One region of the Tardiphaga sp. GW821-FHT12E02 genome, then DNA from elsewhere that is predicted to be linked to it. Evidence: predicted binding sites of a transcription regulator. Region 1 holds the regulator's gene; the other holds the start of a gene.
What was found. The regulator LexA, encoded in region 1, represses DNA repair genes until DNA is damaged. The targets are predictions, from matches to a motif close to TGTTCNNNNTGTGTTCNG.
Positions count from the first base shown of each region.

Region 2: a site for LexA is predicted at 14,745-14,762, ahead of AC1RQ5_RS27450 (ImuA family protein). Genes of this name have one in related genera too.

Region 1 covers NZ_JBXAQK010000001.1:3,396,598-3,412,624, forward strand. Annotated here, with positions in the region: gene AC1RQ5_RS16075 (transcriptional regulator) at 1-276, shown strand, start outside; gene AC1RQ5_RS16080 (glutamine--tRNA ligase/YqeY domain fusion protein) at 355-2,037, shown strand; gene AC1RQ5_RS16085 (ComEC/Rec2 family competence protein) at 2,243-4,510, shown strand; gene lexA (transcriptional repressor LexA) at 4,517-5,227, opposite strand; gene AC1RQ5_RS16095 (GNAT family N-acetyltransferase) at 5,583-6,161, opposite strand; gene AC1RQ5_RS16100 (Orn/Lys/Arg family decarboxylase) at 6,158-8,533, opposite strand; gene AC1RQ5_RS16105 (molybdopterin molybdotransferase MoeA) at 8,673-9,878, opposite strand; gene AC1RQ5_RS16110 (hypothetical protein) at 9,996-10,316, shown strand; gene AC1RQ5_RS16115 (CbtB domain-containing protein) at 10,345-10,527, shown strand; gene AC1RQ5_RS16120 (CbtA family protein) at 10,540-11,280, shown strand; gene AC1RQ5_RS16125 (OmpA/MotB family protein) at 11,372-12,205, shown strand; gene AC1RQ5_RS16130 (HAD-IA family hydrolase) at 12,212-12,847, opposite strand; gene AC1RQ5_RS16135 (hypothetical protein) at 13,056-13,211, shown strand; gene AC1RQ5_RS16140 (H-NS histone family protein) at 13,463-13,822, shown strand; gene moaC (cyclic pyranopterin monophosphate synthase MoaC) at 13,838-14,368, opposite strand; gene trpC (indole-3-glycerol phosphate synthase TrpC) at 14,380-15,174, opposite strand; gene trpD (anthranilate phosphoribosyltransferase) at 15,188-16,027, opposite strand, start outside.
Region 2 covers NZ_JBXAQK010000002.1:2,080-18,106, reverse strand. Annotated here, with positions in the region: gene AC1RQ5_RS27500 (DUF4142 domain-containing protein) at 1-459, shown strand, start outside; gene AC1RQ5_RS27495 (hypothetical protein) at 643-1,473, shown strand; gene AC1RQ5_RS27490 (DUF1236 domain-containing protein) at 1,682-2,101, shown strand; gene AC1RQ5_RS27485 (LysR family transcriptional regulator) at 2,277-3,173, opposite strand; partial or broken gene AC1RQ5_RS27480 (SDR family oxidoreductase) at 3,283-4,122, shown strand; gene AC1RQ5_RS27475 (NAD(P)/FAD-dependent oxidoreductase) at 5,130-6,467, shown strand; gene AC1RQ5_RS27470 (hypothetical protein) at 7,068-7,256, shown strand; gene AC1RQ5_RS27465 (hypothetical protein) at 8,776-8,997, shown strand; gene AC1RQ5_RS27460 (error-prone DNA polymerase) at 9,264-12,527, opposite strand; gene AC1RQ5_RS27455 (DUF6504 family protein) at 12,524-14,044, opposite strand; gene AC1RQ5_RS27450 (ImuA family protein) at 13,965-14,717, opposite strand; gene AC1RQ5_RS27445 (SOS response-associated peptidase) at 14,894-15,616, shown strand; gene AC1RQ5_RS27440 (hypothetical protein) at 15,660-16,027, shown strand, end outside.

The DNA of each region.
Region 1 (16,027 bases):
CAGGAACAGGTTGCCTCTGATGGAGAATTCGCGGAGGGGCTGCTTCAAGAAGGCATTGATGCGTTGCTCAGCGGCGAAGTGGGAGTGGGGCGGTCCCTGATCCGCGATTACATCAAGGGCACCATCGGATTTGAAAAACTCGGCGAAGCGATCGGTGTTCAGCCAAAAAGCCTCATCCGGATGTTTGGCCCGCGCGGAAATCCGCAAGCAAATAACATCTTCAGTGTGATCGCCTATCTGCGGAAACACGCAGGTATCGAACGCCGCGCCGCTTGATGAAAACGCCTTTTCTCGCACTCCCCTTGGCGGCGCGCCCCGGATTTGGCACATAGGGCGCAGCTTGAAAGGCACCAAATGACAGACGAATCGACCGCGGATACCGCCGCTGAGGCCGGCCGCGATTTCATCCGCGACATCGTGGCGGCGGACCTCGAATCCGGCAAGCACAAGAGCGTGGTGACGCGTTTCCCGCCGGAGCCGAATGGCTACCTGCATCTCGGCCACGCCAAGTCGATCTGCCTGAATTTCGGCGTCGCCGCCGAGTTCGGCGGGCGCTGCAATTTGCGTTTCGACGACACCAATCCGACCAAGGAAGAGCAGGAATATATCGACGCCATCCAGCGCGATGTGCGCTGGCTCGGTTTCGAATGGGGCGAGGGCAACCTGCATTTCGCTTCCGACTATTTCGAGCAGCTCTATGACTGGGCGGTGCATCTGATCCGCGCCGGCAAGGCCTATGTGGACGACCAGTCGCCGGAAGAGATGCGTATCGCTCGCGGCACGCTGACTGAGCCCGGCAAGAACAGCCCGTTCCGGGATCGCAGCGTCGATGAAAACATCGATCTGTTCGCCCGCATGCGCGCCGGCGAATTCCCGAATGGTGCCCGCGTGCTGCGCGCCAGGATCGACATGGCGTCGGGCAATATCAATCTGCGCGACCCCGTGATCTATCGCATCCTGCATGCGCATCATCCGCGCACCGGCGAGGCCTGGAAGATCTATCCGAGCTACGATTTTGCGCATGGCCAGTCGGACGCGATCGAACATGTGACGCATTCGATCTGCACCCTCGAATTCGAGGATCACCGGCCGCTCTATGACTGGTGCCTGGACAATCTGCCGGTGCCGTCACGGCCGCATCAGTATGAATTCGCACGCCTCAACATGACCTATACGCTGCTGTCCAAGCGCGTGCTCACCGAGCTCGTGCGCGGCGGCCATGTGTCAGGCTGGGACGATCCGCGCATGCCGACATTGGCCGGTTTGCAGCGCCGCGGCATTCCCGCCGAAGCGCTGCGCGAATTCGTCAAGCGCATCGGGGTCGCCAAGGCGAATTCCACGGTTGACCTGTCGATGTTCGATTTCGCCGTGCGCGAGACGCTGAACCGCACGGCGCAGCGTCGCATGGCGGTGCTGCGGCCGTTGAAGGTCGTCATCGAGAATTATCCGGAAGGACAGGTCGAGCAACTCGACGCCGTCAATCATCCCGATGACGCCTCGCTCGGCAGCCGCCAGATCCCGTTCAGCCGCGAGCTCTATATCGAGCACGAGGATTTTATGGAGGAGCCGCCGAAAAAGTTCTTCCGCATGGCGCCGGGCCGCGAGGTGCGGCTGCGCTACGGCTATTTCATCACCTGCAAGGATGTCGTGAAGAACGACAAGGGCGAGGTGGTGGAGCTGCGCTGCACCTATGATCCCGAAACCCGCGGCGGCAATGCGCCGGACGGACGCAAGGTGAAGGCGACGATCCATTGGGTCAGCGCGCAGCATGCCGTGCAGGCCGAAGTGCGCGTCTATGAGCAGCTGTTTGCGACGCCAACGCCGGAAGCTGCGAATTTTGCATCGCAGATCAATCCGAATTCGCTGGAAGTCTTGACCGGCGCGATGCTGGAACCGTCGCTGGCGAGTGACACTTTTGACGGCGCAATCCAGTTTGAACGGCAGGGCTATTTTTGCCGTGACAAGGACTTTGCGCCCGGCAAGCCGGTGTTTAACCGCACCGTCGGCCTGCGCGATAGTTACGCCAAGCTGGCGTAACTTGTCGGATGGGTTGAGCAAAGGTGCGTAAGCGCCGGAGCGACAACCCATCGGCCGAGCTTGCCGCAACGACGGAATGATGGGTTTTCGCTGCGCTCAACCCATCCTACGGTTTCGAGATTAGTTTCATCATTCCCCATCCGTTCCGCTAGCCGCACGCTGCCCTTCCGATAGCATTCGGGCGGGCAAGCGTGGCGGGCGGCTCATGGCGCAAAGCGGGGGACGGCAGCGCAATCAGGCGAGGGCGGTGACTTGGCCGCCATCGGCGGCGGCTGGCGCCCGCCCGTCCAATCACTCCTGGACGTTGTCGTTCGATGGGCTGCGTGCCTGGGCGCAGGCGGAAGCCGGCCCCGGCCGTCTGCTGCCATGGGTCCCTGTGGCCTTCGGTGCCGGCATCGCACTGTATTTTGCGGCCGAGCGTGAGCCCGTCGCTTGGGCGGCTGCTGCAACAGCGGGTATTCTTGCCATCGTGGCCGTGCTGCTCAGACGGTCGCCTGCCTTTCCCTGTATGCTTTTCGCGGCTGCTATTGCTGCTGGCTTTGCCACGGTGACATGGAAGAGCACACGCATCGCCCATGAGGTGTTGGCGACACCGCTGTTCGGCGTTGCACTGACCGGCTTCGTCGAGACCCACGAGGAGCGTGAGCGCAGCGATCGTTTCGTCTTGCGCGTGGCGACGATGGAAACGCAGCGCGATGCCGTCCGGCTGACACGCGTGCGGCTGTCGGTGAAAAAGGGGACGGCGCCTGCGGTCGGCAGCTTTGTCGAACTCAAGGCGCGGCTGCAGCCGCCGCTCGCGCCGTTGCGACCCGGTGGCTACGATTTCGCGCGTGATCTGTATTTCCAGGGCATCGGCGCGTCCGGCTTTGTCACCGGCGCAATCCGGAAGGTCGATCCGCCGACGCCGCCATCGCACCACCTGCAATATGCTGCCACGATGCAGGGGATGCGGGACGCCATCGACGCGCGCATCCGCGCTTCGCTCTCGGGCGATAACCGCGCAATCGCGACGGCGCTGCTGACCGGACGGCGCGACGCGATTTCGGCTGATGTCAACGACGCCATGTTCATCTCGGGCCTCGGGCATGTGCTGTCGATTTCCGGCTATCACATGGCTGTCGTAGCCGGCGTCGTGTTCTTCGTCGTCCGCGCGCTGCTGGCGCTGGTGCCTGTGCTGACGGTCACGTTTCCGATCAAGAAAGTGGCGGCCGTGGCGGCGCTGCTTGCCGCACTGTTTTATCTGCTGCTATCCGGCGCCGAGGTCGCGACGCAAAGATCTTTCATCATGACGGCGGTGGTGCTGATCGCCATCATGGTCGATCGCCGCGCCATCACCTTTCGCACGCTGGCAATCGCGGCTCTCATCGTGCTGATCGTAACGCCGGAGGCGCTGGTGCATCCGAGTTTTCAGATGTCGTTCGCGGCGACGCTGGGGCTTGTGGCGCTCGTGCAGATCGGCATGCCGGGTCTGTTTGCGACATCGGAAAGCTCGACGACGGCGCGGATTGTTCTGTGGGGTGGGCGTGAACTGGCGTTGTTGCTCTTGGCGTCGCTGGTCGCCGGTCTCGCGACGATGCCCTACGCGGCCTATCATTTTCACCGCGTCACGCCCTATGGCATCATCGCCAATCTGTTGGCGATGCCGGTGGTGTCGGCGCTGGTGATGCCGGCAGGGCTGCTCGGGCTTGTCGCCATTCCGTTCGGCTTCGACAGCGTGTTCTGGCACGTCATGGAGATCGGCCTGCAATGGATGATTGTCGTGTCCAAATGGGTGGCCGGGTTGCCCGGTGCGATCGGCCGTGTGCCCGCCTTCGGGACGGGGCCGCTGATTGCCGCCAGTTTTGGGATCGTACTGCTCGCCTTGCTGCGCACGCCGTTGCGTTATGCCGGGGTCATTGCTCTCGCGGTTGCTATGGCCTGGGCGGCGGCCAGCAAACAGCCTGACATCCTCATTGCCGGCGACGGTCATAGCGTGGCCGTGCGCGGCCGCGATGGGCGGCTGCAGGTGATGCGCAGCGGCAAGGATGCGTTTCTCGTGAAGGAATGGCTGGCCGCGGATGCTGATGCGCGGCTGCCCACGGATCAGTCGCTCGGCGACAGCGTGTCGTGCGATCCCTCAGGCTGCGTGGCAGCGCTCAACGATGGCGCCCTGATTGCCCTCACACTGCAGCCCGAAGCGTTCAGTGAGGACTGCGAGCGCACGGCGGTCATCGTGACGATGAGGCAGCCGCCGGCCGATTGCCGGGCGATGGTGATCGATCGCGAGGCACTGCAAAGTCAGGGAGCCACAGGCCTGCGGCGCGTCGGGAACGGCTTTGTCGTGGAGGCATCACGCGCGCGCGGTCTGCAGCGCCCTTGGGCACGGGCACCTGATGATGTCGCAGAAACTGCAATATCGACCGGCCAACGCGCACGCCAGGGACCGGTCGATGCAACGCCGACGGAGACGGATCTCCAGCCGGACGATCACTAAAAGCGCTCAGTAGCGGCGATAGAGACCGGTGAGCTTGCCCTGGATGCGGACGCGGTTCGGCGGCAGGATGCGGACTTCATAGGCCGTATTCGCCGGCTCCAGCGCGATCGAGGCGCCGCGGCGGCGGAAGCGCTTCAGGGTGGCTTCCTCGTCGTCGATCAGCGCGACCACGATGTCGCCGGTGTCGGCACTGTCGGATTTCTGGATCAGCGCCATGTCGCCATCGAGGATGCCGGCGTCCTGCATGGAATCGCCGCGCACCTCGAGGGCGTAATGTTCGCCATTGCCGAGCATGTCCTGCGGCACGCTGATGGAGTGGCTGCGGGTCTGCAGCGCCTCGATGGGCGTGCCGGCTGCGATCCGGCCCATGACGGGCACCGAGATGGTGCGGCCGCCGTCATCCTCACTGGCAACCGGTGCCGGAGCAGAGCGGCTCTTGCCGAGATTGCCTTCGATCACGCTTGGCGTGAAACCACGGCGGCCGGTGGGGGCTGCGGTGGTGAGTTCGGGCAACTTGATGACTTCGATCGCGCGGGCGCGGTTCGGCAGGCGCCGAATGAAACCGCGTTCTTCCAGCGCCGTGATCAGGCGGTGGATGCCGGACTTGGAGCGTAGGTCCAGTGCATCCTTCATTTCGTCGAAGGAGGGCGGCACACCGGCTTCCTTCAGCCGCTGGTCGATGAAGCGGAGCAGTTCATATTGTTTGCGCGTGAGCATCTGAAGCCATCCTTAGTTGGCAAGGCCTTCAAGCAACGATTGTCAGGCCGCCGCGTGTGTTTCAGGACCTCGTTATCGGCGATCAATCAGACCGTCGGTCGAGGGCAGTCACGAGTTTGGGCACTCTCGATTTCACTAAGCCGCAGAATCTCGAAACAAATCATGAACGAACACTATCTGTTCCGTACATGTTCCGCAATGGCTAATTTCGCCTCAAGGATGCGTTGCTGACCAGAAAACGCGGACCGTAGGATGGGCCGAGCGCGTGCGCGAAGCGCCGGCGTGAAACCCATCATTCCGTCGATGCGGCGGGCTCCGCCGATGGGTTTCGCTGCGCTCTACCCATCCTACAAGATCACAGAATCCGCTCGGACAGCGCCATCGGCGGTGGCGGAGTGGTCACGCCGGCCGCCAGGGATCGCTGCACCATGACCGTGTCGGCCCAGCGGCCGGAACGGTAGGCGACGCCCGCCAACACGCCGACCCGCGCAAAGCCGAAATGATCGTGCAGGCCGAGCGAGGGGGCATTGTCGGCGTCGATATAGCCGATGATCTGGCGGAAACCGGCGGCGGCGCAGACATCGATCAGTTCGCGCAGCAACCGGCCGCCGACGCCTTTGCCGGTGTGCTCGTGATGCACATAGATCGAGTGTTTCACGGCATAGCGATAGGCTGGTCGCTTGCGGAACTGGACCACATAGGCATAGCCGACGACTTCGCCGCCGCGCGTTGCAACGATGTGCGGGAAGCGTTTGTTCTTCAGGTTCTTGCGACGATCGCGCAGATCGTCGGGCTGCATCGCATCGGCATCGCTGACGCCTTCCTCTACGCCTTGGCGGATGTGGCGGCGATAGATCGAGAGCATCGCATCGACATCGCTGTCGCGTGATGGCCGGACGATGATCGGGGTGTCGGTCGCCTCTTGCGAACTCACTTGCGGGGATCCCGCTCTTCGGAGACCACGTAGGTGTAGAGCCGGATGCGGCCCGAGGCATCCACCTTGCGATAGATGCCCTGGATTTCGACGTCGAAGCCCGGGAAGGTGTTGAAGCAGGTTTCGAACATCTTGAGATAATCGATCATGGGCTGCGCGCGCGCCGTGAGGCGCTCGCCTGGCACGATGGTCGCGATGCCCGGCGGATAGACAACGAAGGGCGTGGTGGCGATGCGGCCGGAGATCTCGTCGATCGGCAGATAGTCGACGTCGTTGCGGACCAAGAGGCGCGCGGCGTCATGGGGCGACATGGCGATCTCCGGCAGGTGCTGGTCCATGAACTGCCTGGCCTGCAGGCCGCTGACATCGGCATTGCGATAGAAGCGGTGCATTTCGCCGCACAGATCGCGCAGGCGCACGCCGGCATAGCGGGCCGGGCGGCGGCGCGCGAATTCGGGGATGACGTCCTCGAGCAGGGCGTTGTCATCGTGGAAGCGCTTGAAGGCCACGAGGCCAGAGACTAGCGTGCCAGCCTTGCTCGCCTCGACGCCGGGGGTGAGCAGGAACAGCAGCGAATTCAGGTCGTTCTTCTCGGGCACAATCTGGTTTTCGCGCAGATATTGCGCAACCACCGGCGCCGGAATGCCGTGCTCGGCATAGTCACCGGTGGTGCGATCGAAGCCCGGCGTCAGCACTGTGAGCTTGTTCGGGTCGGTCATCGCGAAGCCGGCTTCCATATTCTGGAAACCGTGCCACTTGGCATCCGGCGAGAGCTGCCAGAAGGCGGGATTGGTGGCGAGCTGATCGGTGCTGATGCTTTCCCACGGCACGCTGTGAACCGCGCCGGACTGCGCGACGTCGGGAATCTCCACACGCACCGGCACGAAGGGCTCGAAGAACCAGCGGCGCTCGGGCCGGCTTTCCTTTTCCTCGAATTCGCGGCGCACTGCGCGCATTTTCTTGCGCAGCTCGATGCCGAGACGGATCGTGTCGTCCCACAGCACTTCGCCCGAGCGGCCCTTCATCATCTGCGCGCCCACATCGAGCGATGCGAACAGCGGATAGAACGGCGACGTTGAGGCGTGTTGCATGAAGCTTTCGTTGAAGCGGCGATGCTCGACACGGCGCTTCTGGCCGCGGATGTGGCGATCCTTCATGTGGATCTGCGACGCCTGCGAGAACGAGGCGAGCTGCTTGTGGGTCGATTGCGTGGCGATGATGCCGGGCGACTCCGGGCCGAGGTCCTTCAGGCCCATGGCGAAGCGGCCGGCATAGAGCGGGTGGAATTTCATGAAGCCCGCCCACGCCTCGTCGAACAGGATGTACTCGCAGAGATGTCCGATCCGCTTGATGATCATCTCGGCGCTATAGATGGTGCCGTCATAAGTGCATTGTTCGATGACAGCGACGCGGAACGGACGCTCGCGCTTCCAGGCGTCGGGATCGGTGACCATCGGATTGGTGCGGATGCGCTCGCGCAGCGCTTCCTCGCTGAAGGCGTCCCAGTTCATCGGGCCGATCAGGCCCCATGGATTGCGCTCGGTCGGCACATAGATCGGCGTGCCGCCGGAGATCATCAGCGCGCCATGCAGCGCCGCCTTGTGGTTGTTGCGGTCGAACAGCACGAGATCGCCGTCGGTCACAAGCGCCGACAGCGCGACCTTGTTGGAGGTCGAGGTGCCGTTGAGCACGAAATAGGTCTTCTCTGCGCCAAAAATCTTGGCGGCCTCTTTCTGCGCCTGCAGCGCCGGGCCTTCGTGGGTGAGGAGGTCGCCGAGATCGAGCACGGAATTGTCGAGGTCGTCGCGGAACACGGCTTCGCCGAGATGCTCCATGAACACGCGGCCGATCGGCGAGCGGCTGTAGAACACGCCGCCATTGTGACCGGGGCAGGTCCAGAGCTGGTTGCCTTCCTCGGCATAGTCGACGAGGGCGCCGAAGAACGGCGTCTTCAGCGTCTCGGCATATTGCTTGAGGCGGCTGACCAGGTTCTTGGCGATGAAGGGCGGGGTTTCTTCCGACAGGAAGATGTAGCCGTCGATGAAATCGAGCACCTCGACCGGAATGTCTTCGAAGCGCTGGCGGCGGATCAGCAGCATGATCGGGAAATCGAGGCCGCGACGACGCATCAGGTTGATCAGGGCTGCGGTCTTGCCTTCAAGGCCCTTCTTGCCCCAATCCACCACCATGCAGCCGATGGCGGCATCGGTCTGCACGGCAATCGCCGCGTCTTCCAGTTTGCGCGCCTTGACCACTTCGAAGCCGGATTTCTCGATTTCCTCGACGATCTGGTTGAGGCGGACGCCTTCCAGGTCATCGGCGTCGAAGGTCGGCATGGCGAAGAGGAAGTTGAAGCGCTTGAAATAGTCCATGAACGGGCACCGAATCTGTTGTCTGCGCTCTCTGTCGCCGCGTTACGTGACAACTTGGTGACCGAGGGCCGGCGGAATTTATGATGGGCTATGCCCCGGCGGACAACGCCTGAGGAACGTGTCGGTTCGCGGTATTCCGCTAAGTCGGAAGGCGAATGATCCGGCAGGGATCGCCGGCCTTGGCGGGCGGGGCGTTTGGCGGGCGCACCAGCAGGCCTTCAGCCACGGCAAGATTGCCGAGCAGCGAGGAGTCCTGCTTCGTCACCGGCGTCGCCACCAGTTTGTCGTCCTGCCATTCGAGGCGTGTGCGCAGGTAATCCTCGCGGTGGTCGTTGCCGGCGAGATCCCGCCCGAGGATGGCGGCTTCGCGAAAATGCTGGACCTCGCTGCGGCCCGCCAGCGCGCGCAGCAGCGGCACCATGAACAGGAAGCCGCAGACATAGGACGAGACGGGATTGCCGGGCAGGCCGATCACCCGCATGGCACTGCGGCGGCCATGCATCATCGGCTTGCCCGGCCGCATGGCGATCTTCCAGAACGCCATCTCGACGCCGGCCTCGATGAGCGATTGCTGCACGAGATCGTGGTCGCCGACGGACGCGCCGCCGGTGGTGATGAGGACATCGACGTTCAGTTCGATAGCGCGCCGGATCGCGGCGGTGGTGGATTCCAGCGTGTCGCGGGCGATGCCGAGATCGATCACCTCGGCGCCTTCAGCGCGCGCCAGCGCACGCAAAGCATAGCCGTTGGAGAGCACGATCTGGCCGGGGCCGGGCGTGGCGCCGGGAAGGACCAGTTCATCGCCGGTGGCCAGCATGGCGACGACGGGGCGGCGACGCACCGGGAGCTTCGGATGGTTCATGCCTGCGGCCAGCGCGAGGTCACGATCGGTAAGGCGGAGTCCTGCGCGCAACAGCACATCGCCTTGCTTGAAGTCCACGCCTGCGGCGCGGATGTGCTTGCCGGCTGTGGCTGCCTCGTTGATCACGACAATGTCGCCGTCACGCGTCGTGTCTTCCTGGATCACGATGCCGTCCGCGCCCGCCGGCACGACGCCGCCGGTGAAGATCCGCAGCGCTTCGCCGCCGGCGAGAGCACGGTCGAATGGCCTGCCGGCGGAAATCTCGCCGATCACGTTCAGCCTGGCGCCCAGCGTCGCATCCGCGGCGCGGACCGCATAGCCGTCCATGGCCGACATGGCTTCCGGCGGCTGCGTGCGCAGCGAGGCGACATCACGCGCCAGCACGCGGTGAAATGCGTCTTCCAGCGTGACGGTTTCCTCGGGCAAGCCTTCGGCACCGTTCAGGATCGCAGCCATGGCGTCGGTGAAGGGCATCAGGGCCATTGGCGGATCTCCGGATTTGCGTGGATGCCCGTCTTAAAGGAGCGGGCGGGGGAGGCAAGCGTCGGTTGTGCCGGTGGCGGGCTTGGGAATTGCTCCTGATGCCGTTACCAGAGAGGCATGACCGACGGGTACGATATGGGCGCTGGCGATGTCTTGCGCTGGCGCAGCGATGTGGACGCATTGTCGTTCCGGCCAGAGGGGCATGGCGGCGTCTGCATGGTGCATCGGCATGCGTTCCGGACACTGGTGAAGCACATGCCCACGCCGGAAGAATGTGCGGCGTTTTTTCACGCGCAGGAAACGGCGTTCCAGTTCGCAGCCCGCGCCAAGATCGCCCATGCGCGGCTTCCCCCCGACGCCAATCTGCATCTGACCAGCCGCGATCTTGCCCGAGCCATGGCGAAATTGGCGGTCGCATCAACGGAACAAAGCGGCTAAACTGCCCGCAGAATTGACGAGGAATCCCATGCAGCAGACCCAGACCGCCCAGCTCTCCACCGCCGCGATCGACGCCAATGTCGTCGTGCAGGCCGTTCTCGCCATGGCGCTCGGGCTGTTCGTCGTCGGCGTGGTCGGCTTCTCGCATATCAGCGCCGTCCACAATGCGGCCCATGACGTGCGTCACGCCAACGCCTTTCCCTGCCACTGATCTCTCAGGCTGATGTCCGTTTTTCGTTCGATCGTATTCTCGGCGGTGCTCGCCGGGATCGTTGCTGGTGCGGCCACGACGGCCGTTCAGATGGTCGGCACCGTCAAGCTGATCCAGCAGGCCGAGGTCTATGAGAAGAAGGCCGAGGCACCGGCGCCTGCTGCAACGCCAGCAGCCGCGCCCGCGGCGTCCGGCCACGATCATGGTGGACATCAGCAGGCTGCCGCTGCCCACGATCACGGCGGCGAGTGGGAGCCCGAAGAGGGTTTTCAGCGCAATGCCTTCACGGCCGGCGCCAATGTTCTGACCGCTATCGGTTTCGCGCTGCTGCTTGCCGGCATCTTTGCGCTGCGCGGCCGTCCGGTGGATTGGCGCGAGGGCCTGTTCTGGGGCCTTGGCGGCTTTGTCGTGTTCGTTGCCGCACCCGGTCTCGGACTGCCGCCGGAAGTGCCCGGCCAGCCGGTGGCCGATCTGACCCTGCGCCAGACCTGGTGGATCGCGACGGCTGTCGCCACCGCAGGCGGCCTCGCGCTGCTGGTGTTCCGTCGCGCCTCCTGGGCCGCGCTGCTCGGCCTGGGGCTGATCGTGCTGCCGCATCTGATCGGCGCGCCGCAGGCGCCCGCCGGCCATACCGAGGTGCCGGAGTCGCTGGCGCACAGCTTTGTCGTCGCGGCCACCATCACCGGCCTGATTTTCTGGGCGGTGCTCGGCGTGGTCACCAGCCTCGCTTATGGGCGCATTGCACGGGCCTGAGCGGTATCCCGTTAGTCGGCCGTTAAGGCTGGGGGTATATGAGTAGTCTGGTCGCATGGCGTTGCATCCGTCGTGCGGATGAAGACACGCCATGCTCACAACCAAAGCGTCCAAGGGTAAGCGGGGTGACCACGCCACGGGCCACGGCTGGTTTGTGACCTTTGCTGATCTGATGAGCCTGCTCATGTGCTACTTCGCCATGATGCTGGCATTTTCCCAGCCCGATCGCGGCAAGATGGCGATTGTCGCCGGCTCGATGCGCGAGGCGTTCGGCGTCAAGCATGAAGCGCGCTATGCCGGCGTGATCGAGCTCGATGGCCTGCCCACCCGAGGCAAGGTCGCGCATGTGGATCACGTATCGCCTGAGCATGCGAGCGGCACGCCTGGTGCCGACGGCGAACCTTCAACCGATGTCGCGCTGGCTGCCGAGCGCAATCTGCTGCGCGCCAGTAGCTCATTGCGGCATGCGCTGCAGGATGCGCCGGATCTCGCCGCGATTTCCAAAAGCCTGATGTGGGAAGACACGCCGCAGGGCGTGAATATGCAGATCACCGATCAGGAAGGGCGCCCGATGTTCGCGGACGGCTCCAGCGTGCCGACGGCGCAGATGCAGCGGCTGATTGAGCGCATGGCGGCGCCGTTGAAGGCGACGTCGCTGCGGATTTCCATCACAGGCCACACGGCCGCAGGCGGGCCGCCGGGGCAGGGCTATCGCGATGCCTACGACCTCGCATGGGATCGCGCCAACGCCGTGCGGCAGATCCTGGCGCGTGAAGGTTTTCCGAACGACAGGTTGTTCCTGGTCGCGAGCAAGGGCGACAGCGAGCCGCTGTTTCCCGATACGCCATCGGCGGCGGCCAACCGGCGCGTCACGATCACGCTGATCCGCGAAAGCCCGTCACTGCCGCCGAACCTCAAGCCGTAGCTTTGCTCAGACGCTGAGGGCCTTCAGCGTTTCGGCGACGGTGGTCGGCGAGGTGACGTGGACGGTCTGCAGCCCGCGTGCGCGGGCGCCATCGATATTGGCCAGCGAGTCGTCGAAGAACAGGATGCGGCCGGCCGGCGCGCCGATTTGCGCCACGACGTGATCGAAACTCTCGGGCTCTGGCTTGCGCATGCCGATCGAGGACGACAGGAACACATCGCGGAAGTGACCGAGCAGATCGGCATGGGCGATCGAAAAATGCGCCACATGGGCCGGATTGGTGTTGGAGAAGGCATAGATCGGCCAGCGCTTTGCGGCGCGTGGAAGCAGGTCGTCAATTCCAGGCATCGCACCGACGAAAATGGCGTTCCAACCCTCGAGGAATTGCTCCGGCGATATGTCGAGGTCCAGCTCCTTGCGGAGATGGGCGAAAAAGGCCTCGTCTGAAATCTCACCGCGCTCGTGCTGCATGTAGACGTCATCCTGCGCGAGAGACGCAACGACGTTGTCCGGAACACGACCGGCATGGTTCATCCACACCTGCATCACGCGTTTGAAATCGATGTCGATCACGACGCGGCCGAGATCGAACAGCAGGGCATCGATGGAGGAAACGTCGAAGGCCGAGGTGGATGGAGTCATCTGTGTGCGATTCCGAACGATGTGAGCAGTTTGGATCAGCTCGATCTAACATTTTGAAAGCACGAGCCTATCACCGTTTCATGACGGGCGCCGCGATGCGTGATCAACCCATCTGTTGCGCTGCACGCATAGGAGGTGTTCGAAACTTCAAATGTTATTAGACGTAAATGGTTTGTTACAAAGCTATTATTGAAGAAGGAATTATTGGATGTTCACGTTGATCGCTCTGGCCGTCGTTACGATCGGCGGCCGTTTTCTGACGAAGCTTTATGAGCGCCATCTCGATGCGCAGGTCGGCCCGTGGATCGTGCATGAATTGCAGCCGCAGCGAATCCAGGCGCAACGGCGGATCGACTGCCGTTAAGCCTGTTACCCCCGACTTCGCCGGTATTCAGGTTACCCACAAAGTTACAATTCGCATGCGTAATTACGTATGCAGCATTTACGCTTGGACGGCGGACGGTTGGTAGCTCTGATGCCGCCACGCTCGCCGACCCGGATGTCTCATCCTCCCGCCCGGTCGCTTGAACGTGGTGCCGGGACCGCCGCCAACACCCCCCATGCTCGCGTGCGGTCCCGGTCCATTTTTTTCGCTGATGCGACGAGAGGGACCAGATGGCGACAGGTTTTAATTTCGGCGCGATGTCGATCGATGCGCTCTGGCAGATGCACGAAGAGCTGCGCATCGTGCTGGCGGCCAAGATGGCGGCCCAGCGGCAGGAGATCGATGAGCGGCTGCGCGATCTCGATCAGTTTTCGGCGTCGTCTCAACGCGCGGTGACGGCGCTGCGTCCCAAGGCCGGGCCGTTCTATCGCAATCCCGATCGACCGACGCAGGTCTGGTCGGGCCGTGGGCTGCGTCCGCGCTGGCTGGTGTTTCAGCTCGCGGCAGGGCGAAGGCTTGATGAGTTTCGGATCGAGGCAGATAGCAGCATCGTCGATGCCGACGATGCGCGGGCGCAAAGACACGGCTGATCAGTCAGCCTTTGATCAGTCGATGGCGTTGTCGGTCACCAGATAGTGGCCGGACTTGCCGCCCTTCTTCTCGACGAGATGGATGCCCTCGATCTGCACGCCGCGTTCGACGGCCTTGATCATGTCATAGATGGTGAGGCAGGCCACCGACACCGCGGTGAGCGCTTCCATCTCGACACCGGTGGGGCCGGTCACCTTCACTGTCGCGCGCACGCGGCAGCCCGGCAGCTTCTTGTCGGGGGTAATGTCCACGGTGACCTTCGACAGGGCCAAGGGATGGCACAGCGGGATCAGGTCCGATGTCCGCTTCGCGGCCATGATGCCGGCGATCCGCGCCGTGCCGAGCACGTCGCCTTTCTTGGCATTGCCGGACTCGATCATATCGAGCGTGGCCTTGCTCATGATCACGAGGCCTTCGGCGACCGCGACGCGTTCGGTGGCGGGCTTGGCCGAGACATCGACCATGCGGGCTTCGCCGGAGGAGTCGATATGGGTGAGGGCGGGCGCCTTGGGGTGAGGCGTTTTGGATTTCGTTTTCCTGGCCATGATGACTGTGCCTATGCGCGCTTCAACAGCGTCTTGGTCGCGGCCGTGACATCCGCCTGCCGCATCAGGCTCTCGCCGACCAGGAAGGTCGAGATGCCGACGCGCTCGAGCCGTGCCAGATCATCCGGTGCAAAAATGCCGCTTTCGCCGACCTTGAGCCGGTCTTTCGGCATCATCGGCGCCAGCCGTTCGCTGGTCGCAAGCGTCACTTCGAAGGTGCGCAGATTGCGGTTGTTGATGCCGATCATCGGCGAACGCAGGTTCAGCGCGCGTTCGAGTTCGGCCTCGTCATGGACTTCGAGCAGCACGTCCATGCCATGATCGATGGCGGCGTCCTCGATGTCGCGAGCGAGCGCGTCGTCGAGGGCGGCCATGATGATCAGGATGCAATCGGCACCATGGGCGCGGGCCTCGACCACCTGATACGTGTCGAACAGAAAATCCTTGCGCAGCACGGGCAGTTTGGTGGCGGCGCGCGCGGCCACCATGAAATCGATATGGCCCTGGAACGACGGCGTATCGGTGAGCACCGAGAGGCAAGCCGCCCCGCCGTCTTCATAGGCCTTGGCGAGTGAGGGGGGATCGAAATCGTCGCGGATCAGGCCCTTGGAGGGCGAGGCCTTCTTCACTTCGGCGATCAGCGCGAAGTCGCCCTTGTCGAGCTTGCGGTGGATCGCCGTCATGAAGCCGCGCGGCGGCGATGCGGTCCTGGCCAGCGCTTCGAGCGTGGCGAGCGGATGCTCGCGCTTCGCCTTGGCGATTTCCTCGCGCTTGTAGGCTTCGATCTTGGTGAGGATGTCGGACATATCGTTCGATCCGTCAGGCGTTGGAGACGGCCACGAGTTGCTTCAGCTTGGCGAGCGCCGCGCCGCTGTCGATGGACGTCTGGCCCATGGCGACACCTTCCTTGATGTCCCTGGCCTTGCCGGCAACCAGCAGCGCCGCCGCGGCATTGAACAGCGCCACATCACGGAACGCGCTTGGCTTGCCGTCGAGCACCGCCTGCAGCGAGGCGGCGTTGGCCTTGGCATCGCCGCCCTTGAGCGATTCCGGAGTGACATAGGGCAGGCCCGCGTCTTCCGGCTTGATCTCGAAATTGGTGATCTGGCCGTTCTCCAGCGATGACACGAAGGTTGGGCCGGTGAGGGTGATCTCGTCAAGGCCGTCGGAGCCGTGCACCACCCAGGCGCGGGCGGCGCCGAGATTCTTCAGCACCTGCGCCAGCGGCTGCACCCATTGCCGCGAGAATACGCCGACCATCTGATATTTCACGCCGGCCGGATTGGAGAGCGGGCCGAGCAGGTTGAAGATGGTGCGGGTGGCGAGCTCGACGCGGGTCGGGCCGACATTCTTCATCGCGGGGTGGTGGGCCGGCGCGAACATGAAGCCGATCCCGGCCTCGGTGGCGCAGCGGCTGACATCGGCAGGCTTGAGATCGATGTTGACGCCGAGCGCGGCCAGCACGTCGGCGGCGCCGGATTTCGACGACAGCGCGCGGTTGCCATGCTTGGCCACCGGCACGCCGCAGCCGGCGACGATGAAGGATGCGCAGGTCGAGACGTTGACGGAACCCGAACCGTCACCGCCGGTGCCAACGATATCGACGGCGTCGGCCGGCGCGGTGACGCGCAGCATCTTGGCGCGCATCACTTCGACGGC
Region 2 (16,027 bases), on a different contig from region 1:
AAGACCGGCGTGAATTCCTTGCTCGGCGTGGCGCCAAGCACCGGCGATTTCGTAAAGGAAGCCGCGCTCAGCGACCTAACCGAAATCGCAACCGCCAAGCTCGCGCAGGAGCGCGGTGATGCGGACGCCAAGACTTTTGCCGCGCAGATGATCACCGACCACACCAAAACCTCGACCGAACTCAAGGCGCTGGTCTCTTCCGGCGTGAAGGCTGAGATCCCGCCGGCGCTTGATGACACTCACCAAACGAAGGTCGATAAGCTCAAGGACGCCAAGCCGGAAGACTTCAACGCCGACTATGCCTCCATGCAGGTGAGTGCGCACAAGGACGCAGTGTCTTTGTTCGAGCGTTACGCCAAGGGCGGCGATGATGCGAAGCTGAAGGACTGGGCCGGCAAGACGTTGCCTCATCTGCAGCATCACCTTGAGATGGCGCAGAACCTGAACAAGAAGAAGTAAGCTCTCCTGCTGGTGAGGCGCTTCTGCCTCACCAGTTTGGGACGGTTAGGACATGTCAGGCCGTAGGACCTGCGCCATGCTCTTTCCATGCCGTTCTCCGAATGCAGGCAGGACGGGGAACTTTGAGCCCGATTGCATCTTGAATGGGCAGATAGTTCGCTGGGAGCTGTGGGGAGACTAAGCATGATTGATACTGTGGTAGTGACGCCGGCTGGCGGCTCCGACGAGCCAGCAGTGGCTGGCGTATCCTGGCCTGCGGTTGCCGCGGGCGCGACTGTGTCGCTGGCGTTGACGCTCGTCCTTCTGGCGTTTGGCACCGGCCTTGGCCTTTCGGTCGTTTCGCCCTGGGGCAATTCTGGCGCGTCCGCCACGACTTTCAAAATTACAACGGGCTTGTATCTGGTGGTGATTGCAATGATTTCGTCGTCCGTCGGCGGGTATCTGGCCGGCCGTCTGCGGTCGCGCTGGGTCGGTGTGCACACCGACGAGGTTTACTTCCGCGACACGGCCCACGGCTTCCTGGCTTGGTCATTCGCAACCGTTCTTGGCGCCATTCTGCTTGCGGCGCCTGCTTCCACCATTCTTGGAGGCGCCGCTTCCGGCGTAACTGCAGGTGCAACTGCGGCCGCTTCTCAGTCGGGTCCGGTCGATACTTACGTTGACACGCTGCTTCGTCCCAACACCCCTGCCCCCAATGGTGACTCAAACGCCAGCCGCAGCGAGTTTTCGCGTATCTTTGCATCAAGCCTGCGCAGCGGTGAAGTTAAGCCGGCGGATCGTTCCTACGTGGTCAAGGTCATCGCTGCCCGCACTGGCCTGTCCGAAGCTGACGCCGACAAGCGGGTCACTGATGTCGTCAACGACGCAAAGGCCGCTGCCGATGCTGCTCGCAAGGCCGCCATGCAACTCGCTTTCTGGCTCACCGCATCTTTGCTGATTGGCGCCTTCTCAGCAAGTCTCGCCGCCACGGAAGGCGGCGGTCTTCGCGACGGCACTTGGAAGCGTCGTCGCTGATTTCTATCAAACAGGAGCTTCGCTATGCCCATCCTTCTTTGGTTACTTGGAATCCCTCTTCCGATCATCCTGCTGATCCTCTTCCTGAGGTAACGCAAGCGCCGCCGGTCGTCCGGCGGCGTTTCGTTTTGTAGATGACCGGTATGCTGCCGGAACAAAGTGCCGCACCGCAACTTAAGCACGGATCTTTGATCCAAGGAGTTCAGCAATGTCTCATCATATCAAAACTCTCGCGACCGCCGCGGTTCTGATGGCGACCTGCTCGCTTGTCATGGCTCAGGGCGTCCCTGGTGGCATGGAGCGTGGCGCCCGTGATGGCGAACGCGCTGCTGGTCCGGTAGGCGCCGCGGTCGGCGCGGCAGTGGGTGGGGTTGTCGGCGGCGTAGCTGGCGTGCTTGGTGTGGACGACCGTCCCCGCTTCCGCACCTATGTCCGAGGCCGCAACGTCCGTTCGTACACCTATGCTGAACCGGTCGCCGTCGGCACCGTGCTGCCAGCTGATGGCGTGACCTATTACGACGTGCCAGATGACTATGCGTCGGTGCGAGAATATCGCTACACCGTCGTGAATGACCGCACGGTGCTGGTCGATCCGCGCACTCGTCGCGTTGTGCAGATCGTCGAGTAACACCGCTCGGATAACTTTGACGAACGGCCTTCCCTTACCGGCAGGCCGTTTACGTTATGCGACACATTGGGAGGCGATCTGTCATCGCTCGAGCCATCGCACTTGCAAGCAGAATGTCCGCTTTGCGCCAGAAGCTGCCTATCGATTAACTCTACTCGGTCATGCGCAACTTCCATCAACCGTCGCTAACGTAGCTCGCAAGTTCGTCCGGCGTTCCCTCTGGAAACGCGGCCTTCAAAAAATCGAGGAAGGCCGATACGCGCGCGCTGAGCAGGCGGCGGGAGGGATAGAGCGCCCAAAGGGCGATCTCCGGCCCCTCGACGTCCGCCCAATGCAGCAGCCTTCCGGCCGCGATGTCGTGCTTCACCAGCGAGACCGGAAGGCGCGCGGCGCCTGCGCCTGAACGGACGGCGTCGCGGATCATCGGCAGCGTCGACAATCTGAGGATCGGATGCGCGGTGAGCCGCGATTTGCCGGAGGGCGTCACCACGTCCCATGTTTCGACGAGATGGCTGCCGCCGCGAACGATGGCCGGGATGGGCGCGTCCCCGGCACCGCGATCAAGGGATGGACTTGCGACAACGATCAGACGGTCATGCAAGAAGACGCGACCGACCAGGCTTTCATCCGGTGCCGGATTGACGCGGATCGCGAGATCATAGCCCTCCTCAATCATGTCGACGCCGCGATCCTCGGCCGTGACTTCGAGGCTGACGTCCGGGAATTTTACCGCGAACTCGCCGGCGATCTTGCCCATTGCCGTCTGGGAGAACAGTAACGGCGCACTGATCCGCAACCGCCCGTGCGGCCTCGTTCCACCGGACGCGATGGTTGCCGCGGTCTCGTCCAGTTCGAGCAACAAGGCGCTGGTCCGCTCATAGAGGGCGCGTCCCTCCTGCGTCAGTTTCAGCGCGCGGGCGCTACGCTCGAACAGCCGCAGATTGAGGCTGGCCTCAAGTTCCCCGACGCGCCGCGACAGGGTCGCCTTGAGGCGAAGCGACGCTCGGGCGGCTTTTCCAAAACCGCCGTGACGGGCCACCAGATTAAAATCGGCAAGGGCCAGCAGGTCCATATCGTTCCACCTGTGAGACAGCACGTCCAGATTCGACGGCTATTAGCATCAGTATGGATCAATATTGTGAGCCATGCCATTCCGGCTTTCTCAATCAGGAGTGAAATCCATGACCATTCTCGTTATCGGCGCCACGGGCCGTGTCGGCCGGCACGTTGTGCAGCAACTCGTCGATCGCGGCGCCAGCGTGCGGGTGCTCACCCGCGATCCCGCCAAAGCCAATTTCCCGGCCCATGTCGAAGTGGCTCAAGGCGACCTGCTCGACATCGGCGCGCTGCGCGCCGCGTTCAAAGGCGTTCGCACGCTGTTTCTGCTCAACGCGGTAACCGGCGACGAATTCACCCAGGCGATCATCACCCTGAATATCGCCCGCGAAGCCGGCGTGGATCGAGTGGTCTATTTGTCAGTGCTGCACGCCGATCGCTCGGTCAACGTGCCGCATTTTGCCGTGAAGTCCGGCGCCGAGCGCATGCTGCAGGCGATGGATTTCAACGCGACGATCCTGCGGCCGTCCTACTTCATCGACAACGAAGTGATGATCAAGGACGTCATCCTTAACCACGGAATCTATCCGAACCCGATCGGCAGCAAGGGCATCGCCATGGTCGACGCCCGCGACATCGCCGAGGTGGCGGCGATCGAATTGATCCGCCGCGATCAGGCGCCGGGCAAGCTGCCGATCGAGACCATCAACCTGGTCGGCCCGGATACGCTGACCGGCGCGAGCGTCGCCGCGATCTGGTCGGAAGCGCTGGGCCGCCCGATCGTCTATGGCGGCGACGATCCCAGCGGTTTCGAGCAGAACATGGCGACCTTCATGCCGCCATGGATGGCCTATGAAATGCGCCTGATGGCCGAGCGTTATGTGAGCGACGGCCTGATCCCGGACCAGGGCGACGTCGAACGCTTGACCGCAATGCTGGGTCGCCCGCTGCATTCCTATCGCGACTCGCAACCGCTACGGCCGCGACTGCCTGACCTTCGGGCTCGTCCCACACGCGTCGGAGCGGCTGCGGATCGCAGCAGCTCCGACAATTTACGGACCCCGGTGCGCGCCACCTCTATAAGCGATGTGAAGAGCCGCTTTGCGCCATTATCGGCCGCTTGTGCTATGCCCAACGGACAACCAGCCAGCCATTCTGCCACATGATCTGGGGCGATGATGGGATAGGTTCGGTGTTGGTGACGTCAGAAGGCACATCTCGGCTCAGTTTATTGTCTCGACGAGATTTCTTTCAAGCATATGGGTAAGGCGCGAAGTCTTGCCGACTAGCGACGGGCCTTGCTAGAATGTGCCTGTGTCAAACGTTCCTATAATCACTCTCAGACCCAAACGGAAATGGACAGAACCTGAGCGGGAGAAGCTGGTCGCTCTCTTTGTGGCCGGATGGTCCGTGGCCAAAGTCGCCAAAACGCTGAAGCGGTCAGAGGCCGCAGTGAAAGTGCAAGCGACTAAAGCCAGAGTATCCGCCTCAACAAACCTTGAGCTACGCCGGGCTCGGAATGACGAGTTGCGGCGGGGAGTGACTGGGGATAGCGCCGTCGGCAGCGTCTAACCCTACCCGAGCAACCGATCGTTCCTAGCGTGATACTTCGAGACGACAAGTCTGCAAGCACTCCGGTTTTTGTCTTGATCATCCTGTATTCATCAATGATGCCGGGGCAGCACTGCGCAGAAGCGGACGCGAGCCCCGCACAAGACCATTTCAAATCTGTAGCTATACGCTTTCCCTCGCTTCTCGCGGATAGGTTTTCACAACCGCGCAGGCTGTTAATCTACCTTCTGCTCCCACTGGCCTTGACGTGCCAATAATATTCGCTGACATTTCGTCTATTGCTAGAATAGACGCGATTGCTTTGATCGATCATTTAAAGGCGCTTCGACGGGAACCGGCTCGGTCCTACTCCCCTCTCTTAATGATTGCAGTGCGCCTTAGACCATATATTGGAGAAGCTATGCGCTGCTCACACGCCATAGTCATTGGTGCTGGTATAGCAGGACTTTCTGCCGCGAAAGCATTGTCTGCGCACTTTGAAAAGGTCACCGTGCTCGAACGGGATCCTTTGCCGGATGGCCCGGAAGCGCGTATTGGTACGCCGCATTGCAGACAGGCGCACCTTCTCCTCAGAGCTGGATTGAATGCACTACAGGAGCTTTTCCCAGATATTGAAATGGAGCTTGAGTCCGCTGGCGCAATTCGAACGCGCGTCGGATTTGATATTTTGTTGGAAACCCCAGGCCTCGATCCTTGGCCGCAGCGGGATTTGGGATATCACACGCTCTGCATGAGCAGACCCTTGGTGGAATCTGCGATCAGGCACTCGGTACATCGCGATAACATTATAGCACTTCAACCGCAGAGCCGGGTCCTCGGCTTAGAAGTGCTCGATGGCACTTCTGCAGTCTGCGCCGTCCGCTATATCGGAGCGAATGGTCGACAGGAGCTGCTTAACGCAGATCTAGTTATCGACGCGTCGTCGCGCGGCAGCCCAACGCTCGACCTTCTAGATAAACTTGGCATTTCAAAGCCTGAGGAAATCGAAATTGGCATTGATGTCAGTTACGCCACAGCACTATTCGAGATTCCTCCTAATGAGACGCACACTTGGCGAGGCCTAATTCATCGTCCCCATTTCGAACGCGGCCGCGGCGCATTTCTCTTCCCGATCGAGAACAACCGTTGGCAGGTTTCTCTCAACGGGATGCATGGAGATATGCCTCCCGATGATCCGATGGGCTTTATGGAATTTGCGAGATCCCTACGGACGTCTACGGTGTACGAAGCAATTCGGACCGCAGTTCAGGTAGGCCCGATCCACCGCTTCGTTTTTCCCTCGAGCATCCGCAGGAACTTCGACACTCTTGCGACCTTTCCTGACGGTCTTCTGCCGCTTGGTGATGCAATCTGCCGCTTTAATCCCGCGCTAGGGCAAGGGATGACTGTGGCTGCACAACAAGCTGTTCTTCTTAGACGATTGCTCGACGAAAACATCGGCAAGCAGTCCACGCTTTCATCTCTAGCCTCTGCATACTTTGCGGCAATTCCGAACGTCCTAGCAGCCCCCTGGACGGCGGCTGAAGGCGATTTTGTATATCCGAAAACGCGCGGTAAACGTCCTGAAAACTTTGAGCATCGGCTTAACTTCGGCCGCCAATTGCAGAGACTCGCCGCCGATGACGAGTCAGTTCACCGGCTTATGTTCGAAGTTAATCAGCTTCTGACCTCGCCCGCAGCACTTCGCGACCCTCTCATGATCCAAAAGATGAAAGATCTGGAGTCTGCTTCAACCTGAGCAAGGATTGCTCCAGACAATCGACCAGGAAGCAGGTCAAGATGATTTAAGCGACGTGATATCGAACACCTTTGCCGACATTGATCTTCGACGTCCGCTTTGCGCCATGAGCGGCCATGCTACAGGATGTGCGGGGACGCGACTGTCCGACATTCGCGCAGCGTATTGCCGGCAAGTGCAGTCACGGGCGTGTGAGATAGGAAGGTCGAACTTGAAGCAAATCCCTTGGCTGGAACGGCGGATAATGCAGTCGTCCCTCTAAGTTTTTGCCGGGTTAGTCCAGCACAACGCGGAAGCAGTGCTGAGAGCTTTCGGGTCCCACCTTCTCTGGCCGTTATGCTCACTACCTTAACGCGGTCAGCGCGGGCCCACGCTTATCGTTGGTGGCAGCACATCTCCCCGACCGCCTCGGAACAAATGAGCTCCAAAGGCGTTTTGCGTTTCGAGCGAGCAGGCCCACCCGGGGAAGGCGGATCTGCAACCTTGAAAAGACGATCATCGGCCTTGGGCTGCTTGCTTGTATATGTTTCGCGTTAGCCGGGACATCGATGGTCACTTTGATCGCACGATGATCCCCTCCGTTACGAGAAGTTCAGATCGATGAGCTGGCTTTTGGTTCTGCCCAATAGACGGTTGCCCGTTGCGGTCAGAGAGGGCGTTGAACATACAGATGCAATCATCGCCGTGATGGACGCAGCTCAAACCAAACAACTTGGCCAGTCTGAGATAGACAAGGAGCGATTCTCTAGACAATCCGAACGCATGGCGGCGAAGGCCGATAAACAGTGAACACTTCACAAGCGCCCCAAAGTGGCGAGACGTGCGGAAAATGCGGAGGCCGAATGATCGCTTATCGACGCGGTCCTCACCCTAAGCGATCCGACAAACAGGTTGAGCGCCTCCAATGCGAGGACTGTCGGGCACAATCCGCCCGGACAACAACACTAGTTTCAAAATAGCTGTCGTATCGCAATGACTGACGCCGCCGCGCAGTGTTCCGCCCTAGGGTCGTCATTGCAGTGCTTTGATGATGCAAGCTTGCTTGAAGACCGAAGCGAATCGAAATTGCGACCTCGCAGCGAAGATGAGTCATCTACCGGACACTCGCCCATTTTCGACGAGCAGAACATTTTTAACTTGCGAATAGGATTTGGCGGGATACCGTGCGCTTGCCAGGTTGGCCCACTGAAGCGCCATTATAGGGCGTGGGAGTGGGAACATGTGGAATTTTGGCCGAGCGTCTGATGACGAGGCCCTGAAGCTCATTGTTGCTTACTTGAACATCAGCGAACCAAAGCGGCGTAAACATATCGTCGCTTTGGCAGAAGAGTATCAAAGAACTTCCGTTCCTATTGCCCGAAGCGAACGGCCTTCAATCTGGCAAGACAACCGACCTAACGAGAATGTTAACGCCGGAGATTCTCGACTGCCTTGGTTGCGGCGAGATTGATTGTCTCTGCGGAGCAAGGCCTGCCTCTAGCCTCCTCGACAAAGAAGCATCATTCTGCTCCGAGCAGCGCGGTCACCACCTGATGCCTCACGCGATTGACGGAGGCAGAACTGAAATTGAGTGTCGGGAACGCGACACGGAAATACCGCCCGTCATTGAGGACATTCCAGTCGCGGTCTGACTTCGGGCATTGATTTCAGCCGGCGTAGAAGCTGTCGCGTTGCATGAGTGGGCAGATCGTATGCATCGTCGCTTCCACACAGGACGCCGTTTTCCAGAAATCCATCACAGGCGTCAAAATGATCCGTGGGTGTCGTCCTGCAAACCAAAATCTGAATCTTGACGGCGTTTGATCAAGTTATAAATTACTGCTCGGCCGTCTATGGCCCACACAAAAGGCAAACCCGTATACACGTCTGGTGACGATGATGACCGATGAGATTTTGGCCCGAACGCGTACATATCGAAACAACATCGCTCGCTACAATCGCATTCTGAGAACCGAACTGACGGATTTAGAACGGTCATACATTCAAAGACGGTTGTCTGAAGAGACAGCGGCACTCGGCGCTCTCGCATCTCAATCCATCCAGGCAAAGTTCGGATGTCGCCCGTCTGGACTGGGATCGCCATCGACAGTCCCCTAATACTGTTTCATGCCACGCCTACGCACCCCGCCCTGTCCAAAATGCGGCTCGCTTTCCGCGTGGGTACGTTCGGCCCCTGACAAGAGCAGCTATGTGGCGCACGCCTACAAGTGCCCGCAATGCAGCTTTGTCCAGGCGATAATTGAGCCAGATCCGATGGAGCAAGCCAAGGGCTGGCTTGCGAGCGAATTGAAGCCACCGAAAACATAGTATGCCGAAACAGCCGATCACTCGCAGATGGACCGAAGAAGACATCGCACATCTGCTTCAATTGATTAAAGAAGCCGCGACCCTGATGCGTGCCGCCGCCGCCCTCAATCGCGGAACGGCTTCGGTGCAGAAAAAAGCGAGATCGTTGGGCAAGCAGTTCGACGGCGTCCGCCAAGTCCGCGCTAATCTCAAGTCGGTCGGCGCTTTTGATCGCAAACCTTAAGGGATTTCTGACCTGGAAGGTTATTTGCGGACGCCCTATTTGACAGTGAACTGGGTATCCTTGCCGAAAAGTACGATGGTAGGTTTTACTCCCTGGGCTTTGTCTCGGACTTAATAGCAGGATCAGACGCCAGGAACGTGTTCTTTAACTCCTTAAGCGACACGCGCGCGAGCGCACGTTCCCAAACCTGCACCGATTTCCCACGATCCTTTTTCGACATGTACCGCGTCATGTATGGCCGCTTTGTGCCACGAGCGGGCGTCCTATCACCGAAAATTTCGCGGTTTGAAACGTAGGCTGTCGATGTGAAGGTCCGGAATATAGATGTCGCGCGTGCGAAGCCCCTTCGGCGGCAGGCCGCGCGCGTCGGGCGAGCCGCCGTGATGGAATTCGTCGCCGCGACCGTGGGGCAGCGTAAATCTCTCTTCGCGATCGCTGACCCCGGCGAGATCCAACGACAGGTCGGTCAATTGCCGCGCCACCAGATGGACGACTTCTCCCTCCCGTTGGATGCGTCCTTGGACGGCGATCATCGATGCGCCGAGGATGATCCGGCGCTGCTGTTCGTACAGCGACGGCCAGATGACGAGGTTAGCAACGCCGCTTTCGTCCTCGATCGTGATGAACATGACGCCCTTGGCCGAGCCAGGCTTCTGCCGGACGAGGACGATACCGGCCGCCGTCAGCCACTTGCCGTCGCGGGCACACATCGCATCCGCGCAGTTGACGATGTGCCTTGCGGTCAGCTCTTCGCGCAGGAATGCGACCGGATGAGCACGCAACGTAAGGCCCACGTGCCGATAGTCCTCGACGACCTCGCTGCCGGCGGTCATCGGCGACAGCTCGACTTCGGGCTCGACGATCTCCGCGACCGTACGACGCTCGCGTTCGGCAGCGGCAGCGAAGAGCTCCAGCGGCTCGTCACGCAGTGCCTTGATCGCCCATAGCGCCTCCCGCCTCGCCAAACCGAGACTTTCGCGCATCCCGTCGGCTTCCGCGATCTCCACCAACGACGAGACAGGGACGCCGGTCCGGCGCCAGAGGTCGTCGATCGACGAGAACGGTTGGTCGGCACGGACCGCGACGACGGCCGCGGCATCCTTATTCGCCAATCCACGCACCATGCGGAGACCCAAGCGGACGGCGAACATCTCGTCGCGTGCCGGCTCCAGCGTGCAATCCCATCTCGACGCGTTGATGCAGACCGGCCGGATCTCGACATCGTGCTCGCGGGCGTCGCGCACGATCTGCGCCGGCGCGTAGAAGCCCATCGGTTGCGCGTTCAGTAGCGAGGCGCAGAATACGTCCGGATGGTGGCACTTCATCCACGACGACGCGTAGGCAATCAATGCGAAAGATGCCGCGTGGCTTTCCGGAAAACCGTAGCTGCCGAACCCTTCGAGTTGGCCGAAGGTGCGTTCGGCGAACTGCTGGTCGTAGCCCCGCTCCACCATGCCGTCGATGAGCTTGGCCTTGAACCTGGAGACACCGCCAGTGAACTTGAACGTCGCCATCGCGCGGCGCAACTGATCGGCCTCGCCCGGCGTGAAGCCGGCGCATTCGATGGCGACGCGCATCGCCTGTTCCTGGAACAGGGGCACGCCGAGCGTCTTGCCGAGTACCTTCTCAAGCTCAGGCTTGGGATAGACGACCTCCTCTTTCCCCTCCCGGCGGCGCAAGTAGGGATGGACCATGTCGCCCTGGATCGGGCCGGGCCGCACGATGGCGACCTCGATGACCAAGTCGTAGAAGGTCCTCGGCTTCATCCGCGGCAGCATCGACATCTGCGCGCGGCTCTCGATCTGAAAGGTCCCGAGCGTATCCGCCCGCCGGATCATGGCGTAGGTCTTCGGACACTCCGACGGGATCGTCGCGAGATCCAGTTCGATGCCTTTCTTGTCCTTCAGAAACCCGAAAGCCCGCTTCATGCAGGTCAACATGCCCAGCGCCAGGATATCGACCTTCATGAATTTCAGCGCGTCGATGTCGTCCTTGTCCCATTCAATCACTTGGCGATCGACCATGGCGGCAGGCTCGATCGGCACCAGCTCGTCGAGCCGGTCGTGCGTCAGCACGAAGCCGCCCGGGTGCTGCGAGAGATGTCGCGGAGCCCCTATCAGTTCGCGGGCAAGCTCCAGCGCAAGGCGAAGCCGGCGGTCTCCAAGATTGAGATTGAGCTCCTCGGCGTGCTTGGCTTCGACGCCCTCCTCCGACCATCCCCAGACCTGCGACGACAGCATCTTGATGAGGTCTTCGGTCAGCCCCAGCGCCTTGCCGACGTCGCGCAGCGCGCCTTTGGCCCGATATCGGATGACCGTCGAACAAAGGGCCGCGTGATTGCGGCCGTAGGTCTCGTAGACCCACTGCATCACGATCTCGCGGCGTTCGTGTTCGAAGTCGACATCGATGTCCGGCGGCTCGCGGCGCTCCTCGGATACGAAGCGCTCGAAAAGCAGATCGTTGCGGCCTGGATCGATCGAGGTGATGCCGAGCACGAAGCAGACGGCGGAGTTCGCCGCCGAGCCGCGCCCCTGGCAGAGGATGTCGCGGCTGCGGGCGAAGCGGACGATCGAATTCACCGTCAGGAAGTACGGCGCGTAGTCCATGCGCTCGATCAGGCGCAGTTCGTGTTTTAACTTACCGACGACTTCGTCCGGAAGCCCTTCCGGGTATCGGCCCGCGGCCCCCTCCCAGGTCAGTTGCTCCAAGGCCTGCTGCGGCGTCAGGCCCGGCATCGTGCGCTCTTCCGGATACTGGTAGGCGAGCTCGTCCAGGCTGAACCGGCAGCGGTTCGCGATCTCGACCGTGCGGTCCACCGCTTCCGGATAGCGCGTGAAAAGGCGTGTCATCTCCTCGGGCGGCTTCAGGTATCGGTCCGCGTGGCGTTCGCGCCGGAAGCCGGCCTCGTCGATCGTGACGCCGTGGCGGATGCACGTCACGACGTCCTGCAGGATACGCCGCGACCGGTCGTGGAACAGCACGTCGTTGGTCACCACCGTGGGCACGCGGTAGCGCTGCGCCAGGCTAGAGAGCTCATGCAGCCGCAACTGATCGTTCGGGCGCCGGCGCAGCGTGAGCGCCAGATGGGCGCGGTCGCCGAACACGTCCCGCAGCCTCCGGAGCCGCAGCGCGCAGGCGTCGTCGGCCTGATCCGGAACGAGGACCGCGATGACCCCCTCCTGCCAATCGACGACATCTGTCCATTCGAGCACGCATTTCGCTTTGCCGCCCCGCTTCTTGCCGATCGACAGCAGGCGACAGAGCCGAGAATATGCTGGACGATCGGTCGGATAGACGAGCAGCGACGTCCCATCGACGAGATCCAACCGGCAGCCGACGATCAGACGCGTGCCGGTCGCCTTCGCTGCCTCATGGGCCCGGACGATTCCGGCCATTGTGTTGCGGTCGGCGATCGCGACCGCCTCGATGCCGAGAATGGCGGCCTGGGCGAATATCTCTTCAGCCGAACTCGCTCCGCGCAGGAACGAGAAGTGCGACGTGCATTGGAGCTCGGCATACCGCGCCGTCATGCGAAGATCCCATGCAGATACCAATTATGGGATCCGGTCGCGGCGTCCTCTCCGTCGCCGGCGCGGTAGATCCAGAACCGCTCGCCGCCCTCGTCCTCGACGCGGAAGTAGTCGCGGACAGCGGCGAGTTCGGCATCGCGCTTCCACCACTCTCCGAACACCCGTTCCGGACCGTCCGCACGCTTCACCCGCCGGCGAATACCCCGCCAGGTGAAGCTCACCGGCGGATGATCCGGAAGGAGAGCCACGGTCTGAATCGGCTCCGGAGACGGCAGCAACCGCGAAGGCCGCGGCCATTCGGACGGCCAGACGATCGCAGTCGCAGGCGCGTTCGCGGCCACGCGCACGAAGGCGCGTTCCGGAACGTCGCTCTGCGCCGGCGCCATCCGGAACAGCGATCGTGAACCCAGCCGGTTGGCGAGGATATCAACGAGATCCGTGACGTCCGGCGGCGCGGCTTCTATCAACGACGAGCTCGACTGCACGGTCGCGAAGGGCTGTACCGACGTCGCCGCAAGCCGCAGCATTTCGATGCCGAAGCCGGGATCGATCGTTTCGATCTTGTCGCATAACAGGCGCGTAAGACGCTGCACGCTCCTGACCGGCTGCGCCGTGCCAACCCTGGCGGCCTCGATGCGACCGTCGACGAGATGACAGACGAGATCGACACGGAGAGCGCCGAGCCCGCGCTCCTCCAGCGCGGCGCTCAATTGCACGACCAGCTTGCCGACATAGCGCGCGATGGTCTCCGCGGCGCCGATCGGCTCGACGAAGGTCCGCTTAACCTCGATCATCTCCGCTGGCCGGATCGGATCGATCGGCTCCGAGGCCTGCCCGACGGCCTGATCGAGCCTTCGCCCGACCAGAGGCCCGAACCGCAGCGCCAGCGGGGCCCGCGGTGCCGCCAGCAGATTATGGATACGCTCGAAGCCCAATTTACGGAGATCACGCACGATGTCCGCAGGCAGACGTAGCGCCGCGATCGGCAACCGCTCGACAGCTTCTTGCGCGGTCCCCGCTGGCGACACCATGCTCTCGTCGGCAGCGAAGCGCGCCAAGGCATGCGAAGCGCCCCAGGCATCCGATATCGCGACTTTTGCCAGGATGCCTGCCTGGCGCAGCCGCCTTCCGACGTCAGCGGCCATCACGGCCTCGCCACCATGCAGATGGTCGGCTCCCGTGGTGTCCATGACGAGACCGTCCGACGCATCGGTCGCCACTACAGGCGAATAGCGCAGCGCCCACGCAGCCAGCCGGTCGAGTGCCTTGGCATCCGCGTCAAGATCGGCGTGCTGCACGATGAGATCCGGAACGAGAGCATGCGCCTTGGTCCCCGGCATCCCCGCCCGTAGGCCGACGACGGCCGCAGCGGCGTTGACGGCGGTCACGATCCGTTGGCGGCCGTGCTGGCCGACGAGGACGAGCGGTTTAGCGCAATCAGGCGCGGCGGCGCCCATCGCCCGCATCATGCGATCGATCGGCCAGGTCGGCAGGTAGATCGAGACGACCCTCGGCATCGCAGGCTTCCACAACGAAATCCGCACTTTCTCCGGCGCGGCATCGGATCAGTTCAAGAAGCCATCTGGCCCGGCCGACGCCCGGGACCGGCAACACCTCGGACGGGAGCGCCGAGACCCGCCACCGCGTGACCGACGAGGTCGGCTGGCCGAAATCAGCCGCTTCCGTCTGACGCCGCCAACGCCGCACGGCGATCGCCATCGTTCCGGAAGCTTCCGCCGCTAGATGGAGGCGGCGCGACGAAGTCATCGACAAGCGCGAAACCTCAGCGACCACTGCTCCGAGACCACCGTGTCGTGCACCCTCCTCGAAGCTCGCCAGCAGCGCCTTCTCGTCGCCCGTCTCGACGTAGATCACACGCTCCGGCGCCAGGCCGGCTTGAGCAAGTGCTGCGGCGAACAAGTCATGCCGCGTGACGCACCAAAGGACCTGGCCCTTCGTCCGCGCTGCGATCCCCGCCGCGAACAATGCAGCCGCAGCGCCATCGACGGCCCCATTGCCGCCGCCAGCGACTTCGTGGAGCGCGCCGATCGCAAGCCCTCCATCAGGCAGCTTTTGGTCGATCGCTTTCACCCCGAACGGCAGAACGGACCGCTTTCGTGTGGTCGCGCCCTCCAGTCGTCCAACACGCGCGCGCAGATCGGCCAGAACGTCCGATGCGGCCCCTCTCATTCGCCGTGATCCCGATGCTGAATTGATTGTTCATGATATGTTCTATAGATGAAGCAGGAGTCAACGCGGCTTTCGCCGCGCTCGATAGTCGATTTTCCTCAGTCGATTGAATCCGCTGACGAATTGCGCTGACATAAATTTTTCGCGCTCGATCCACGAGCAAAAGGATACCGCCGGTGTGCAACCTCTATTCGATGACGAGAGCGCAGGACGCGATCCGGCAGCTCTTCGCGGTCACGAAGGACTCGACCGGCAACCTGCCTTCCATGCCGGGCATCTTTCCCGACAGGATGGCGCCGATCGTCCGGAACGCCGACGGCGGTCGTGAGCTCGCGATGCTACGCTGGGGCATGCCCTCGTCATCGCAGGCGATATTCAAGAAGGCGACGACGCGTGCAGAGAAGCTCGCGGCGAAGGGCAGGCAATACGACTTCAAGGAACTGCTCCGGATGGAGCCCGACAAGGGCACGACCAACATCCGGAACACGACGAGCAAGCACTGGAAGCGGTGGTTCGGCGTCGAGCACCGCTGCATCGTGCCGTTCTCGTCGTTCAGCGAGTTCGACAAGGTCGCGAAACTCGACGTGTGGTTCGCGCTCGACGAGACCAGGCCTCTCGTCTGCTTCGCCGGTCTCTGGACGAATTGGACATCGGTCCGGATTATCAAGGAGGGCGAAACCACCAACCATCTGTTTGCGTTCCTGACGACGGATCCCAATGCCGAGGTGCATGCCGTTCATCCGAAGGCGATGCCCGTGATCCTCACGAAGCCGGAAGAGGTCGACGTCTGGATGAGCGCTCCTTGGGACGAAGCCAAGGACTTGCAGCGACCGCTGCTCGACGGCGCGTTGCAGATCGTCGCCCGTGGCGTGAAGAACGATGGCGTCTCCGAAGAATGACCCGTGCTTTCGCGCATGATCTCCCGAACGACGAAAGACATCAGTGCTGATCTCCCTGCTGAACGCCCTCCGAGCCTACAAGGCCAGCCCCGACCCGCGCGTGGCGCTTGCCAACACGGTCGCACTCGTCATCGCGGGCAACCAGCCGTTCTATCCATTGTATCTGCACGCCATCGTCGGCGAGTCCGCCTGGCCAGCGTGGATCACGCTCATCACGATGCCAGTGTTCGCGATCGTCCCTGCACTCTCCAGACGCAACTCCATGTTGGGCCGTGCTCTGCTGCCAACGATCGGAACGCTGAACGGTATACTTGCCGTCAAACTGATCGGAACCGAAACCGGCGTCGAACTCTTCCTGCTGCCCTGCGTGTTGCTGGCAGCGCTGCTGTTCAGACCCGGCGAACGATACGT